Regions from separate parts of the Metabacillus sp. cB07 genome, predicted to be linked through region 1. Evidence: predicted binding sites of a transcription regulator. Region 1 holds the regulator's gene; the other holds the start of a gene.

Region 1 (7,514 bases):
CTACGAGGCACCATGCTATGTTGCCTGGTCTGCACAAAACAGAAGCCCGCTTATCCGTATCCCTGCTTCACGCGGACTAAGCACACGCGTAGAAGTGCGCAGTGTTGACCCTTCTGCAAACCCGTACCTTGCAATGAGCGTATTGCTTGCTGCTGGTCTTGACGGCATTAAAAACAAACTTGCTGCTCCAAAACCGATTGACCGCAACATCTATGTCATGACGAAAGAAGAGCGTGTTGAGAATGGAATCGTAGATCTTCCTGCAACATTAGCACAGGCTCTTGATCTTCTGAAAACAGACGAAGTAATCATCAACGCACTTGGCGAGCATTTGTTTGAGCATTTTGTAGAAGCGAAAGAAATCGAATGGGATATGTTCCGCACTCAAGTTCACCCATGGGAACGCGAGCAGTACATGTCTCAATACTAAGAATCACACTCAAAAACCTCAGCTGTCTGCTGAGGTTTTTTTGCACAATCAAGCTTTTTAGTCAATTCCATCTGATTTTCTTTTTTGAAGATAGTCCTTCAGCAGCCTCATTATGGCTATTACGGCAAGTATGGAACCAACTGCAATCCCGGATAAAGCGACCACGAGTGAAATGTATTCAAAAATAGAGTAATTTGCAAGCTTGTTCCAGCTTATGCTGCCTTTCCAGTCCTCAATGACAAGGTTCATGCCATAGATTCCGGAAATAACCGTATAAGTAGTAAGGATCAGCAGCAGGGAATTGTGGCGTTTGCTGGCCAGCTTCTCCTGGTTTTGATAAAGACTGTCCATCGTATTCTTCACTTCTTTATAGAGGGTCTCAATTTTGAACCTGTCTTTCATCATAACAGAAAGCTCCTGGCCTTCCGTTCTGCTGCTGATTTCTGAAAAGATATACTTAGCGGTGAAATTAGCAATCGAGCGGATCAGACCTTCCATTTTATCCTGTTTCTGATCAATGTAGAGCTGTGAATAGCTGTATGAAAGCTTTAGAAGAACAATTTTATAGAAAAGATGCAGGATGAGATTGTAGTAGAGCTGTCCAACCATTTCTTCCGCGGTCACGTTCTCCTGACCCACATCATTCGTAATTTTAGTGAATGTATGATCACTCACAACGTGAAAGCTGCCGGGTGACCACCTGTCGTAAATGTGATCCTTAAGATAGTGGTCTATATATGCGGAATTGCTTGCGGACATATACGGCCTGCCGTTTTGATCATAGCCATTTATGTGGCCTATTCGAAAAAGAGTATCCGAAGAAATCTCTGCGTCCTTTTCTGTCAAAAGATAACTGCTGACAAACATTCTCTCGTCAATAAAGTAGGGAAGGCTTCCAAGGTAAGTTGACTGGCTGTTTTCACTTTTTTCTATATACGGGACAACAGAGGGGCACAGCTCTTCAAAAATAAAATCCTGAATCTTTTCGTAAGTGCCCTGTCCTGAATGAAGAACAGTTCCTTTTTCTTCTGTAATAAATGGTTCAAGAACCCTGAAGTGATCCATAAAATCGAGTGCATCGCTCAGTGACCATGTATTGCTGTTTGATGTCAGCTCTGTCCTTATGGTGATCATTCCGACAGAAAAAGGGCATATATACAGATCGATTGAGTGGACATTGAAAGAATATTCATTTACAGCTGTACGAAGCGTGCATTTTCTGTCAAAGGATTTTGAGTATCGATTTATAGCCTTATCCTGATGCTGATCCGGAAAGAGAATCTGTTCTATGTACGGCATAAAATAATGTTTCAGGCGTTTATGGGGAAGACTTGTTTTCTCTCCGTAAAATTTTGTCTGCTGGGCGCTGCTGTTAATGCTGAAAAATTCAAATCCGTTCGCCTTAAGTTCATCAGTCAGCTGGGAGATGCAGTCGCTGTCCCATGAAAAAGGAAAAATAAATTGGGCATTCGCCCGCAGAATGGCCGGTTCTTTTGTCATAGGCACCCTCTCATCTTTTTTTCATTATTATGTTCCCCTGAGAGAAGGCTGCAAAACAGGCAAATAAAAAAACTTTGCCTGTAAAAGCAAAGTTTTTAGTGTATGTTTCTATAAACTCCAACAACTTTTCCCAGGATGACAACATGTCTGAGAATAATCGGTTCAAGTGTAGAGTTTTCCGGCTGAAGGCGCACGTAATCTTTCTCTTTGAAAAAACGTTTGACAGTTGCCTCATCATCCTCTGTCATGGCAACAACGATATCCCCGTTGTTTGCAGTGTTCTGCTGTTTGACAATAACCATGTCCCCGTCAAGAATACCGGCTTCAATCATACTGTCTCCCATAATCTCGAGCATGAAGATCTGATCATCGGATGCGGCGAACGTATCTGGAAGAGGAAAATATTCCTCGACGTTTTCAATGGCTGTGATCGGGGAACCGGCTGTTACTTTCCCGATTACAGGAACGTTAATCACGCTTGAACGCGGAATCATCGCTGTCTCATCTTCTAATATTTCGATCGCTCTCGGCTTTGTCGGATCCCGTCTGATCAGCCCTTTGCTTTCAAGCCTGGCAAGATGGCCGTGCACAGTTGAGCTCGAAGCAAGGCCCACTGCTTCGCCGATCTCACGGACTGATGGCGGATATCCTTTCTTTTGTACTTCAAGCTTAATAAAAGTGAGGATATCCTGCTGCCTCTTTGAAAGTTTTGTCATTTTATCCACCTCGCGTCCTGTAATTTATGTTGATTATAGCATGTTTTTCCTGCATATACAAACATAAGTTCGAAAAACGGCGTTGACAGAAACGTTTGTTCGCATTATACTGAAAGTATCAAATATACGAACAAACATTCTATTAAGGTGGGGATTGAGTTGAAAGGTTCATTATCTTACGTTATTTCTTTCTTTGCAGTTGTCATTGTAGCTGTCTTTGCATTATCATACACAGGAGAAAAAGAAAGCCTTGATCATTATGTATCCATTGAAATAGCAGAAGGTGACAGTATATGGAGCCTTGCAGATCAATATGAAGAGCATCACCGCATGTCCAAAACCGATTTCGTTGAATGGGTTCAGGATAAAAACGGACTGCCGACAGCTGTGATCAAGTCAGGAGATTCTGTGGTTCTTCCTATTGATAAACAAACCTACCATGACGGGACACAGCTTGCATCAAGAAAATAGGGAAGTGAGAACACTGAACGCAATCATCTACTGCAGAGTCAGCACTAGAAAAGAAGAACAAGAGACATCACTCGCCCGGCAAAAAGAAGAACTTTTGGCCCTTTCAGCAGCACATGGCATGAATGTGGAAAAGATTATTGAGGAACAGGCGAGCGGATATGAGGTTGAAAGAGAAGGTATTTTTGAAATATTTGACTGTATAAAGGAACAGAAAATTGAGGCCATTGTTATTCAGGATGAGACAAGACTGGGGAGAGGGAACGCCCGGATCGCCCTTATTCATTTTTTCGCAAAAGAAGGCATTACGATCTATACGGCCACGCAGAATGGAAAGCTTTTTTTGTCTGAAGCCGATTCCATGGTTCTGGAAATTGTAAGCATTGTTGAAGAATATCAGCGGAAAATCCATAATCTGAAAATCAAAAGAGGTATGCAGAGAGCGGTTGAAAAAGGGTATAAACCTCAGAGGAATCTTACTAACAGAGATAAAGGGAGCGGCAGAGAGAAAAAGGAAGTGCCTGTCAGCGAGATTATCAGGCTTAAACAGAATAAACTGACATTCTCAGAGATTGCGGCTACCTTAAGAGGTTTTGGATACGAGGTTTCTAAAGCGACAGTACATAGAAGATATCAGGAGCACATGAAAGAGGAACAGGTCTAATCTGTTGTTTTTTGCCCCCATATCTAGTACGATATGATAGTAAATCTGTATTAGGTAAAGGAGCTGCAGTCATGCTGCCAAAAGAAAAGATGGCAAGAATCAACACCTTGTCCAGAAAATCAAAAACGTCCGGTCTTTCTCCGGAAGAAAAACAGGAACAGCAATCACTCAGACAGGAATATCTTAAGGCATTCCGGGGTTCTATGAAAAATACATTAAAAGGCGTTACAGTCCTGGATCCAAACGGGAACGATGTAACACCTGAAAAATTAAAAGAAGAACGCAGACGCGATCTGCATTAATCGCTGGAATACGTCAATTTTTGATGTATTCCTTTTCATTTTGCACATAATACATTAGAATAGGTTCTTACACTTCTCATTTTTGCATTTCCATGCGAAATGGTTGTATGAATAGGGCAGTAAAGCTATGATAAAAAAGTAGAATGTTATTTCTGAAAGGATGATCAATTAATGTCACATTCAATTCAAGACTTATCAATTGCTACCATTCGAACGCTGTCGATTGATGCGATTGAAAAAGCAAAATCAGGACATCCTGGAATGCCTATGGGGGCAGCTCCAATGGCGTATTCGCTTTGGACGCAATTTATGAATCACAATCCTAAAAATCCTGAATGGTTTAACCGCGACCGTTTTGTATTATCTGCAGGTCACGGGTCTATGCTGCTGTACAGCCTTCTTCATTTATCAGGCTATGATTTAACGATGGATGATCTTAAAGAATTCAGACAATGGGGAAGCAAAACACCGGGACACCCTGAATTCCGCCACACAGCAGGTGTAGATGCAACAACAGGTCCGCTTGGCCAGGGAATTGGGATGGCTGTCGGAATGGCTATGGCAGAACGTCATCTTGCACATACATATAACCAAGAGTCTTACCCGGTTGTCGACCACTTCACATATGCAATCTGCGGAGATGGTGACCTGATGGAAGGAATCTCTTCTGAGGCAGCTTCCCTTGCAGGGCATTTAAAGCTTGGCAAATTAGTTGTTCTTTATGATTCTAACGACATTTCTCTCGATGGAGACCTTGACCGCTCATTCTCTGAAAACGTGGAAGACCGTTTCAAAGCAATCGGCTGGCAGGTCATTCGGGTAGAAGACGGCAACAACCTTAAAGAAATTGCTAAAGCGATTGAAGCTGCTAAGCAAGATGAAACTCACCCTACTCTGATTGAAGTGAAAACGACAATCGGCTACGGATCACCGAATATGTCAGGGAAATCAGATGTTCACGGCAAGCCGCTTGGATCAGATGAAATCAAACTGACAAAAGAAGCATATGCATGGACATTCGATCAGGACTTCCACGTTCCTGACGAAGTGTATGCTCATTTCAAAGAGTCGGCAGAACAGTTCGGTTCGAAAAAAGAACAAGAATGGAACGCTCTTTTTGACAGCTATAAAAAAGAATTCCCTGATCTTGCAAAAGCTCTTGAGGCAGGAATTAAGGGCGAGCTTCCTGAAAACTGGGATTCCGAAGTGCCTGTATATGAAGACGGCAAAGCACTTGCTTCACGTGCTTCTTCCGGTGAAGTGTTAAATGGCCTTGCGAAAAATGTTCCATACATTTTCGGAGGATCAGCTGACCTTGCAGGTTCAAACAATACTTCTATTAAGGGAGCAGCAGATTTCACAGCTGAGGACTACAGCGGACGCAACATCTGGTTCGGTGTCCGTGAATTCGCAATGGGTGCTGCACTAAACGGCATGGCGCTGCATGGCGGTCTTCGCGTTTACGGCGGAACGTTCTTTGTATTCTCTGACTACCTGCGTCCGGCAATTCGTCTTGCTGCTTTAATGGGTCTGCCGGTAACATATGTATTCACTCATGACAGTATTGCTGTAGGAGAAGACGGCCCTACTCATGAGCCGATTGAACAGCTTCCTGCCTTGCGTGCAATGCCGAACCTGTCTGTTATCCGTCCGGCAGACGGCAATGAGACTGCTGCTGCATGGAGACTTGCGCTTCAATCTGAAACGGCACCGACAGCACTTGTTCTTACCCGTCAGAATCTAAAAACGATCAAAGGTACGTCTGAAACGGCATATGAAGGAGTTTCCAAAGGAGCTTATACAATTTCTCCTAGCAAAAAGGAAACAGCTGACGCACTTCTTTTAGCATCAGGTTCTGAAGTGGGACTTGCTATCGAAGCGCAGGATGCTCTTCAAAAAGAAGGCATTGATGTTGCGGTTGTAAGCATGCCGTCATGGAACCGTTTCGAAAGCCAGTCAAAAGAGTACCGCGCTTCCGTTCTTCCAAAAACAGTGAAGAAGCGTCTGGCTATTGAGATGGCAGCACCTCTTGGCTGGGAGCGATATACTGGAGATGAGGGTGACATTCTTGGCATCAGCCAGTTTGGAGCCTCAGCACCAGGTGAAAGAATTATGAAAGAGTTTGGCTTTACAGTCGAGAATGTAACAGCACGAGTAAAGGCACTATTAGAAAAATAAGCCTTACTGGAGAGAACGAATTACTTCGTTCTCTCTTTTTCGACAAAAAAAGTGAAGTTTTGCCTTTCATTTAGACAAATTTCTTCCTCAACTTTCCAGTATAATAATGGGTAACCGTCATACGGAAGGGTGAAAGCATGAGACACTACACTGTCTATTTAATAGAGGAAGAGTTTGCGAATCACTTTTTTGGCCGTGAAGTAAAGCTTTTTCAGCTTTTTCAGGAATTTATGCGGACAAGCCCTAAACAGCCTGAGTTTATTCACCTGAAAAAACAAATTACTTATATTACGAGACAAATTCCGAAAGACTATATAGATGACATGATCAGCAGCAGCTTGAACGGAAGATACAACTATGCATATTCACAAAACCGCCATCATATTGAAAGTGAATCCATGCAGGGAGGAGCCATCCTTGAAACGGGTGACAGATCGGTTACAGTCACTTCAGAAGGAAGCTTTGATATGGAAGCGATTTTCTTTGAAGTTCTCAGAAAGGCGGATTCATGCTTTTTAGCGATGGATTTTGAAGAAAAGCGGCACGGATGGCTAAAACCGATAAAAGAAAGAAAATTTGTCTAAAAAGGCAGAAATTATAGAGTATATGTTGTATAATATCCTATGGTTTAGTACACTGTAAAATAGACAACATGAAGGAGGAAATACGATGGATCTGTGGGTAGTCATTCTAGTAGGCGTTCTGGCTTTACTTGCCGGAGTAGCACTAGGATTTTTCATTGCTCGCCAGTATATGATGAGTTATTTAAAGAAAAATCCGCCAATTAACGAGCAAATGTTAAAAATGATGATGATGCAAATGGGCATGAAACCGTCCCAGAAGAAAATCAACCAAATGATGAAAATGATGAACAATCAGGCAAAATAAAAACCCGGTTACGGGATTTTAAATAAAAAAGCACGCTTTCGGAGCGTGCTTTTTTTGCGGGGATTTTTAAGTTTTAAGAATAAACACGTTTCATGGCAGAGTAGCTGTACCGGTTGTATTCATTCAGCAAGTGATCCAGTTCCTGGCTGTATTGAATGGACACGTTCGAATTGATTCCATTTTTAGTGGCTATTTCGATCATTTCCGCTCGTTTTTTTTCAATTAGTTTTAATAGTTCTTGTTTAGACACGAAAACTTGTCCTTTCTGTATGTAAGTTCTGCACGAACCTTGCTGGTAATTTCTATTATATCCTAAAATGGAAAATAATTCGAAGGGAAAATAAGGATTTTTTACTTTGATATATGAC
Region 2 (7,514 bases), 1.1 Mb from region 1:
GAAAGCTCATTTGCCCGGACGGACAGCGGCTATTATCTCCAAAATGAACTACTGGAATATGAGTTCCTGTATCATGTCCTGCCGAAGGTTGAGAAGGTTGCCAAAGTGCTTGCAACAACTGCTGTCCGGAGCCGGATATTTAAAGAAGCAGCCCCGCCGAGAATCAAGGTGGAGGCGCATAAAGAGCGGACGAACTGGCTGGAATTCAAGTTTGAAATGGATGGAATTTCCGAAAAGGAAATCCGCAATGTGCTGGCGGCTCTCGAGGAAAAGCGGAAGTATTACCGGTTGAGGAGCGGGGCGCTGCTTTCCCTTGAAAAACGAGAATATGAGGAGATTTACCGGTTTTTAAATGCGGCACCGGTACAGGCGGAGGACTGGGAACAAGAGCTTGAAATGCCTCTGATCAAAGGACTTCAGCTTCTCGATTCGGTTCCTGTTTCCGGCACTATGACGCTCGGTGATTCGGTTCAGCAGCTGCTTAATGGACTTCTCCACCCGGACGAGAAGGAATTTGCGGTTCCAGGGGAGCTGGAACCGGTGCTGAGGGATTATCAAAAGACCGGATACAGGTGGATGAAATCTCTTGAGAAGTACGGATTTGGAGGAATTCTGGCAGATGATATGGGTCTTGGGAAAACCTTGCAGAGCATCACGTATATTGTTTCGGTTCTTCCTGAAATCCGCCGGCTGAAAAGGCCAGTCCTGATTGTTTGTCCATCCTCCCTTCTGTATAACTGGAAAAACGAAATTGAATCCTTTGCACCGGAAATCAAAACCATGATTATCGATGGCAGCCGGACAGAGAGAGCGGTGCACGTTCAGGACCATGCAGCGGCAGATGTTCTCATTACATCCTATCCGCTCATCAGACAGGACATCCATGAGTATGAAAAACTGCTTTTTTATACGGTTTTTTATGATGAGGCCCAGGCCTTTAAAAATCCGCTCACCCAAACGGCAAGAGCGGTGAAAAGAATTCAGGCCTCGCATCGGTTCGCGCTGACAGGCACACCTGTTGAGAATTCGAGGGAAGAGCTATGGTCAATCTTTCATGTTGTCTTTCCGGAGCTGTTCATGGGATTAAAGGAATACAGCACGCTCACAAGAAAAAAGATCGCAAGGAGAATCCGCCCTTTTCTGCTCCGCAGAATGAAGGAGGAAGTACTGCCTGAGCTTCCGGAAAAAGTCGAATCAATGGAAATCGTCGAGCTGCTCCCTGAGCAGAAGAAGCTGTACGCAGCCTGCCTGGCAAAGCTTCGCGAGGATACCCTGAAGCATTTGGATAAAGACACACTTCAGAAAAATCGGATGAAAATCCTGGCCGGAATCACAAGACTTCGGCAAATCTGCTGCCATCCTTCTCTGTTCGTTGATGGATACAGCGGAGGGTCGGCAAAATTTGACCAGCTCCTCAAGATTCTGGAGGAGGCCGGTCATTCAGGAAGAAGAGTGCTTATTTTTTCCCAGTTTACCTCTATGCTCGATCTGATTGGCAGAAAACTCGCGGTACAGGGTTTGCCCTATTTTTATCTCGATGGTCAAACGGCAATGCCGGAAAGGGTTGACCTGTGCAGACGCTTTAATGCAGGGGAACGGGATCTTTTTCTCATTTCGCTGAAGGCGGGTGGCACGGGTTTAAACTTAACGGGTGCAGATACCGTCGTTCATTTCGATACTTGGTGGAATCCGGCGGTAGAGGAGCAGGCAGCAGACCGTGCGCACCGGATAGGCCAGACTAATAAAGTGAACGTAATCAAGCTCATCACGCGCGGAACGATTGAGGAAAAAATGAACGAGCTGCAGGATAAAAAACGGCAGCTTATTCATGAAATTGTGGATAGCGATGAAAAAAGGCCGTTTACCTTGACCGAAGAGGATATCCACGATTTGCTGAGGATTCATACATGACACATCCTCAGTCTGCAATATGTGTTATTTGTGTGTTACAAGCGGCAAAGCAAAAACCAGTCTGGAAATCAAACTGGTTTTTTTGCTCATGATGACTCTTCCGCCTTTAAGAATTGAGGAAGCGGATTAAACCCTGGTTAAATTCCTCGGCGTGCGTAGCGTTAAATCCATGAGGGGCGCCTTCAATCACCACAAGCTCACTCCCTTGAACCATTTCATGTGTACGCTTGCCGCTCACTTCAAGCGGGACCGTTCCGTCTGAGTCTCCATGAAGAATCAGAGTGGGAATGTTTATTTTTTTCAGGTCGTCCCGGAAGTCAGTTTTGGCGAAAGCTTTGATGCAGTCAAGGGTTCCCTTCGGGGACGCCATGGCGGCGATATCCCGGTTGTAGAGACGGAATGGCTCGCTGACAAGGTCTGTTCTATCGCCTGCTGCAAAGAAATTTTTGGTGAACGTATCGAGAAATGCGATTCGGTCGCCCTTTATTCCGTCTTGGAATTCTTCGATCGCCCCGTCATCCAGGCCGCCGTCCGGATTATCCTCTGCCTTGTACAGATAAGGAGGAACGGCTGCGGCGAACACTGCTTTGCTCACACGTTCTGTTCCATATGTGCTGATATAGCGCGCTACTTCTCCGCCGCCCATTGAGAATCCGACAAGTGTGGCTTCACGGAGATCTAAATGCTGAAGCAAACCGTTCAGGTCGGCTGCGAATGTATCATATTCATAGCCGCTATAGGGCTGAGAGGATTTTCCAAATCCCCTGCGGTCGTATGTAATAACCCTGTAGCCGGCATCAATGAGAGCGGGCACCTGGCTTTCCCATGAGCGTCCGCTCAGCGGCCATCCGTGAATGAGTACAACCGGTTTTCCGGTTCCATGATCTTCATAATAAATTTCAATTGGAGCATCGTTTTCATTGCCAACTTTAAGCATCGCCATACTAATCCCTCCAAACAAAATGTGAATGACACATAGGCACTGAGAAAAGACGGCTCGTGTCATCCTTTAGTATGTGATACCCGGATCTTTTTTGGTTCAATCTTTTCAATGTTTGTTTAAAGAACACAGGGCCCTGTCCGAACCTTGAGATGAAGGAAAGAAAGTTCATATCCGTCCGCTAAGGAAGCAGATAACTTTCTTCATAAAACAGAAAAAGGTAAATTTGAGCTTGTGCTCAAATTTACCTTTTTCATTTTCGGAGCCAGTTATGATCTTAGCCTCTTTTAAATAATCAGTCTCAATTCTGCATATTCTTTTGCCAGTTTAAAAAACAGCGGTTTGTCATTTCGGTCTAAGGACTCATCGATCTTTTCCTGAAGGAGGGACAGTTTCCGGGCCAACACAGCTTCATCCAACACCATTTGAATGTAAATATCAAGTACGGTTTCCTGTTTCTTTTCCATCTTGAGCGTGTTACGGGACTTCATGATCTCGGTATACGTTTTCCTGTTTTTCAAGAAAGATCACCCCTGATGCCTTTTTTTAATTATATGGATAAAGAGCCTAGAAATCAACTAAATATTTAAAATTTTTAGAAAACTTATTTCACCAAATTATGCACGTTTTCCCTTTTTAGAAAAAAAGCACTATGTCATTGGGAACAGAGCCGTAATAATGTAAAAATATTGTAAAAATGTAGAAATGCAGAGGGGGATTGTGCTAGATTAAAAGTAGTTCTTTACTCCTATTAAAATTGAGGTGAAAGCGATGGAAAATAAGTTTATGAAGGACTACATAGCAAACCGGTTCACGATGGCCATTCTTCCTGATCCGCATATGGGAAAGCTTTATTCAAGGGTGATTGAGACGGAGAAAGAGATTGCCGTTAAACTCAGCCCGCAGGAGATTGTAGGCAAGAGCTGCATGTACTTCGGCAGCAGCTATGAGGGAAGAAAGGCGGGGACACGGGACCTTATGGGAATTACACATAAGCCGCCGATTGTCATTGACCCCGGAAACTATATGTTCTTTTTTCCTACACTGGCCTCAACCAGGAGTCAGTGCGCCTGGATATCGCACGCCCATATCCAGCATTATACGGCTTCGGATTTTGACAATACAGAAGTGCTGTTTACGAATGGACTGATTGAAACCATACCGGTTTCCTCTTCGTCATTTGAAAATCAGCTTTACAGAACAGCTCAGCTGCGGACCATTATTACGGCAAGAATTGAAGAAGAGCACCGCAAAATGAATATGCTGATGTTTCCAAAGGAAAAGCAGACAAATTTCATTTACGAACAGATTATCCGTGAACTCAACAAACACTAATCAGGCTTTTACCGCTTTAAACAAATATTCTTCCATCAGCTCGCATACCTTATTGCGTATTCTCGGATTAAAATAGTTGTGCTGCTCTTCGTAGCCTCTGAAGATAAAGGAATACATCGTAAAAGCTTCATCCCTTTTCACTTCACTTACTTTGATGCTGTTTTTTTTCAGCTCGCGGCGCACTGCAGCAAGGTCTTTCTGTGCAAGCTTCAGTGATTCCTCCACGAGATTCAGATAGGGCTGCTGCAGCTTGAATGGACTTTTTTCAATGATTAACAGATCCCTGCTGAAGATGGAGATGGTCATGGGGAGGTAGATGGACATCTCAATCGCATCACGCAGGTCTGAGGGAATTCTTGTCATCGCAAAAACCTCGCTTCAACATGATAAAAAGAACGTATGTTCGGTTTTATTTTACTTTATCAGTATACGAAATGCAAGCTGCTTTTATGCAGGCAGTTCCTGAAAAAATGCTCAATGTTTAAAGTCTCTGCACAAACGTGTAGAATATGAGCATAGAGAAAGATAGAAGGAGCTTGCAGGATGGAACTTCAGGCAATACTGGATTATTTTACAATTGAAAGAATGATGGAATTCTTTAAGGATTACAAATCGTTTGGACCGGTGCTTGGCATTGGGCTTCCTTTGCTTGAGGCATTTCTTCCCTTTTTGCCTCTGGTTGTGTTTATTGTAGCGAATGCCAATTCGTACGGGTTATGGTTCGGCTTTTTGTATTCCTGGATTGGAAGCTGTCTCGGAGCGCTCATCCTGTTTTTTCTTGTAAGAAAGTACGGGCAGGAGCGGTTTTTCAGATTTATAAGCCGTCATCAATCTGTGCAGAAAATGATGGGATGGATTGAAAGGCATGGATTCGGACCTTTATTTATCCTGCTGTGCTTTCCATTTACGCCGTCTGCTGCCGTCAATGTGGTGGCCGGCCTGTCGAAGGTCAGCATCTGGCAGTTCTGTCTTGCTGTGATGTCCGGGAAGCTCGTGATGATTTTCCTGGTCAGCTTTATTGGATATGACCTGCGTGCCATCATCACGCAGCCCGAAAGAACGCTTATCGCTGCGGTTGTTATTTTTCTGCTCTGGCTGATCGGCAAGCAGGTGGAAAAGCGCCTGAATGTCAGAATGCTTGAGAGGAAACGAGGCCATTAATTTTTTTACGGGGGAGTAAAGATGAGAAAAAGATACTGGTTTTTGTCTGCCGTCATCACCTTTTTGCTCATACTTACTATAAAAAATCTTCTATTTGTCGACTACAGGGTGGAAGGGGTTTCGATGCAGCCTACTCTGACTGCGGGCCACCTTCTGTCTATTAATAAAGTAAACCACCGGTTATTTGACCTGAAACGATTTGATATTGTTGTCTTTCAGCCTCCAGGGGAAAAAGAGGCCTACATAAAGAGAATTATCGGTTTGCCGGGAGATGAGCTGGAATATAAGAACGACAAGCTTTACATTAACGGAAAAGCAGTGAAAGAACCTTATCTGAACCCGGTCAAAAAAGATCTGAACATGGGAAAGTTGACCGGCAATTTCACGCTTGAGGAGATTACGGGCAAAAAAACGATTCCAGAAGGCTGTCTTTTCGTTATGGGTGACAACCGTCTTGTCAGCAGGGACAGCAGACAGTTTGGCCTGATCAGCACAGATTATGTGATTGGGAAGGCTTCAAAAGAATAGGGAAGTCCTCAGTAAGAGTGCACGATCATGATCATGCACTTTTTTTTTGCGGACATCCATCTCGAATTATCCTTTTCAGGCTGTTTGTTCTTCTTTTCGCTTATATACTCGGTTTCCTTCAGACTTCCTGTACTCTTTTTTTGAAATCCATGCCAGAAACAAACTCAAGCATGAACAGAAGTAAAGGAATGTCGTTCCTTTTTCTATTACAAGATAAGCAGATAGCGGTCCTAATGCAGCTCCGAGGTCAGCAGCCATAGAGTATTTTGTTATAATGGCTGTCTTTTGCTTCATTGCGGAAGCAGCATCAGATACTAATACATCGGTTAACGTTGTAATAATGGTTGAGCAAATCAGGAGAAGCACGATGATCGATGCCCAAATGAAAAACGGAAGCTGACAATTGATAAGCGGAAATAAACAGCCTGTCATGAGTAATGCAATGAACAAAAGAGGATGCCTGCCAAGTTTTCCGTCAGAAACATGACCTATAAATGGAGCAAGAAACGGTTCCCATGTCCATCTTAAGCCAAGCAGCAGGCCCGATGCGGCTCCAGAAGCAATCATCAGGCCATCTGTTATAGGAACGTGCATTCCGTATTGCCTGGTCAGGTAATAGCTTACAGTAGAAGCAAATACGCCCTGAAGCAGAAACGCCGCGATCAATCCCCTGAGGAGAGAGAGCCTAATTGTCCTTTTGCTAAAATCAACCTTTTCGATTTTTTCTGATTTTTCTTCCCTTGGCCGTAATAAGGCAGGAGTTAACAAAAAGACCAATGGGACTGAGAGCAAACAAGCTGCTGCAAATACAAGGCACGTTAGTTTCATCCCAATTTGATAGCACAGTAAACCTCCAAAAATCATTCCGGCAAGGCTTCCCAGCCGGTAAGTGCCATTATAGATCCCCATGAATTTCCCTTTATTTGATTCGGAGGATAATTGCACCACAAGCAATTGTCCGGAAAGACGGAGCAGTGCCCAGGCAAACCCCCATATACACCGGAGAATAAACCAGCATAGAAAACCGTTCAGAGAGAAAAAACCGATATTTGTCAGAAAGGTTAATAGAATCGCGAGCAGTAAAGCGTGCTGAAGTTTTAGCGTTTTTACCAATAAAGCTGCAAACGGATTGAGAGGAATTCGAATGAAACGGTTTACCGACAGCAGAACTCCAGCTTCAATAAGCGAAGATAATCCTGCTTCCTTAAAATAAAGAGGCAAAGCGATATAAAACATGGAGTCCGTGAGTAAGCAGATGCCTGTAATTAAAGCTGTAAAAATGATGTTTGAGCGGTTTGGTTTTTTTGTCATGATGTACCTCTCTTTCATCATTACTCTAAAGGATGTAAAATAATAAGAAAAATATATATATTTTATCAATTGATAAGTTTTAATTATGGGAGAGTTTTAATGAATCTAAATGCTTTAAGACATTTTGTCAGTGTTGTAAAAACTGGCAGTGTCACAGGGGCAGCGAGGGAGCTGCATATTAGTCAGCCGGCCATTTCCATGCAGATTAAAAATCTGGAAAAAGAACTTGGCCACACACTTTTTAAAGCCAGGGGCAGGGGAATTGAGCTGACAGAGGCGGGGGAAGTTGTCTATCAGCAGGCTGTCAAACTGTTTTTGGCCGAAGAAG

What was found. Region 1 encodes LexA, which represses DNA repair genes until DNA is damaged. Its sites were predicted from a motif close to CGAACATATGTTCG; they were not measured.
Region 2: a site for LexA is predicted at 4,579-4,592, ahead of JOJ89_RS04540 (YhjD family protein). Genes of this name have one in related genera too.

The regions. Positions count from the first base shown of each region.
Region 1 is NZ_CP069296.1:1,984,769-1,992,282, forward strand. It holds gene glnA (type I glutamate--ammonia ligase) at 1-430, shown strand, start outside; gene JOJ89_RS09940 (magnesium transporter CorA family protein) at 488-1,930, opposite strand; gene lexA (transcriptional repressor LexA) at 2,026-2,646, opposite strand; gene yneA (cell division suppressor protein YneA) at 2,806-3,117, shown strand; gene JOJ89_RS09955 (YneB family resolvase-like protein) at 3,131-3,778, shown strand; gene JOJ89_RS09960 (DUF896 domain-containing protein) at 3,850-4,080, shown strand; gene tkt (transketolase) at 4,252-6,258, shown strand; gene sirA (sporulation inhibitor of replication protein SirA) at 6,396-6,842, shown strand; gene JOJ89_RS09975 (YneF family protein) at 6,928-7,146, shown strand; gene JOJ89_RS09980 (aspartyl-phosphate phosphatase Spo0E family protein) at 7,220-7,396, opposite strand.
Region 2 is NZ_CP069296.1:891,263-898,776, forward strand. It holds gene JOJ89_RS04520 (DEAD/DEAH box helicase) at 1-1,911, shown strand, start outside; gene JOJ89_RS04525 (alpha/beta fold hydrolase) at 2,018-2,854, opposite strand; gene JOJ89_RS04530 (IDEAL domain-containing protein) at 3,139-3,372, opposite strand; gene JOJ89_RS04535 (competence protein ComK) at 3,623-4,186, shown strand; gene JOJ89_RS04540 (YhjD family protein) at 4,187-4,549, opposite strand; gene JOJ89_RS04545 (TVP38/TMEM64 family protein) at 4,730-5,347, shown strand; gene lepB (signal peptidase I) at 5,369-5,875, shown strand; gene JOJ89_RS04555 (MFS transporter) at 5,951-7,186, opposite strand; gene JOJ89_RS04560 (LysR family transcriptional regulator) at 7,286-7,514, shown strand, end outside.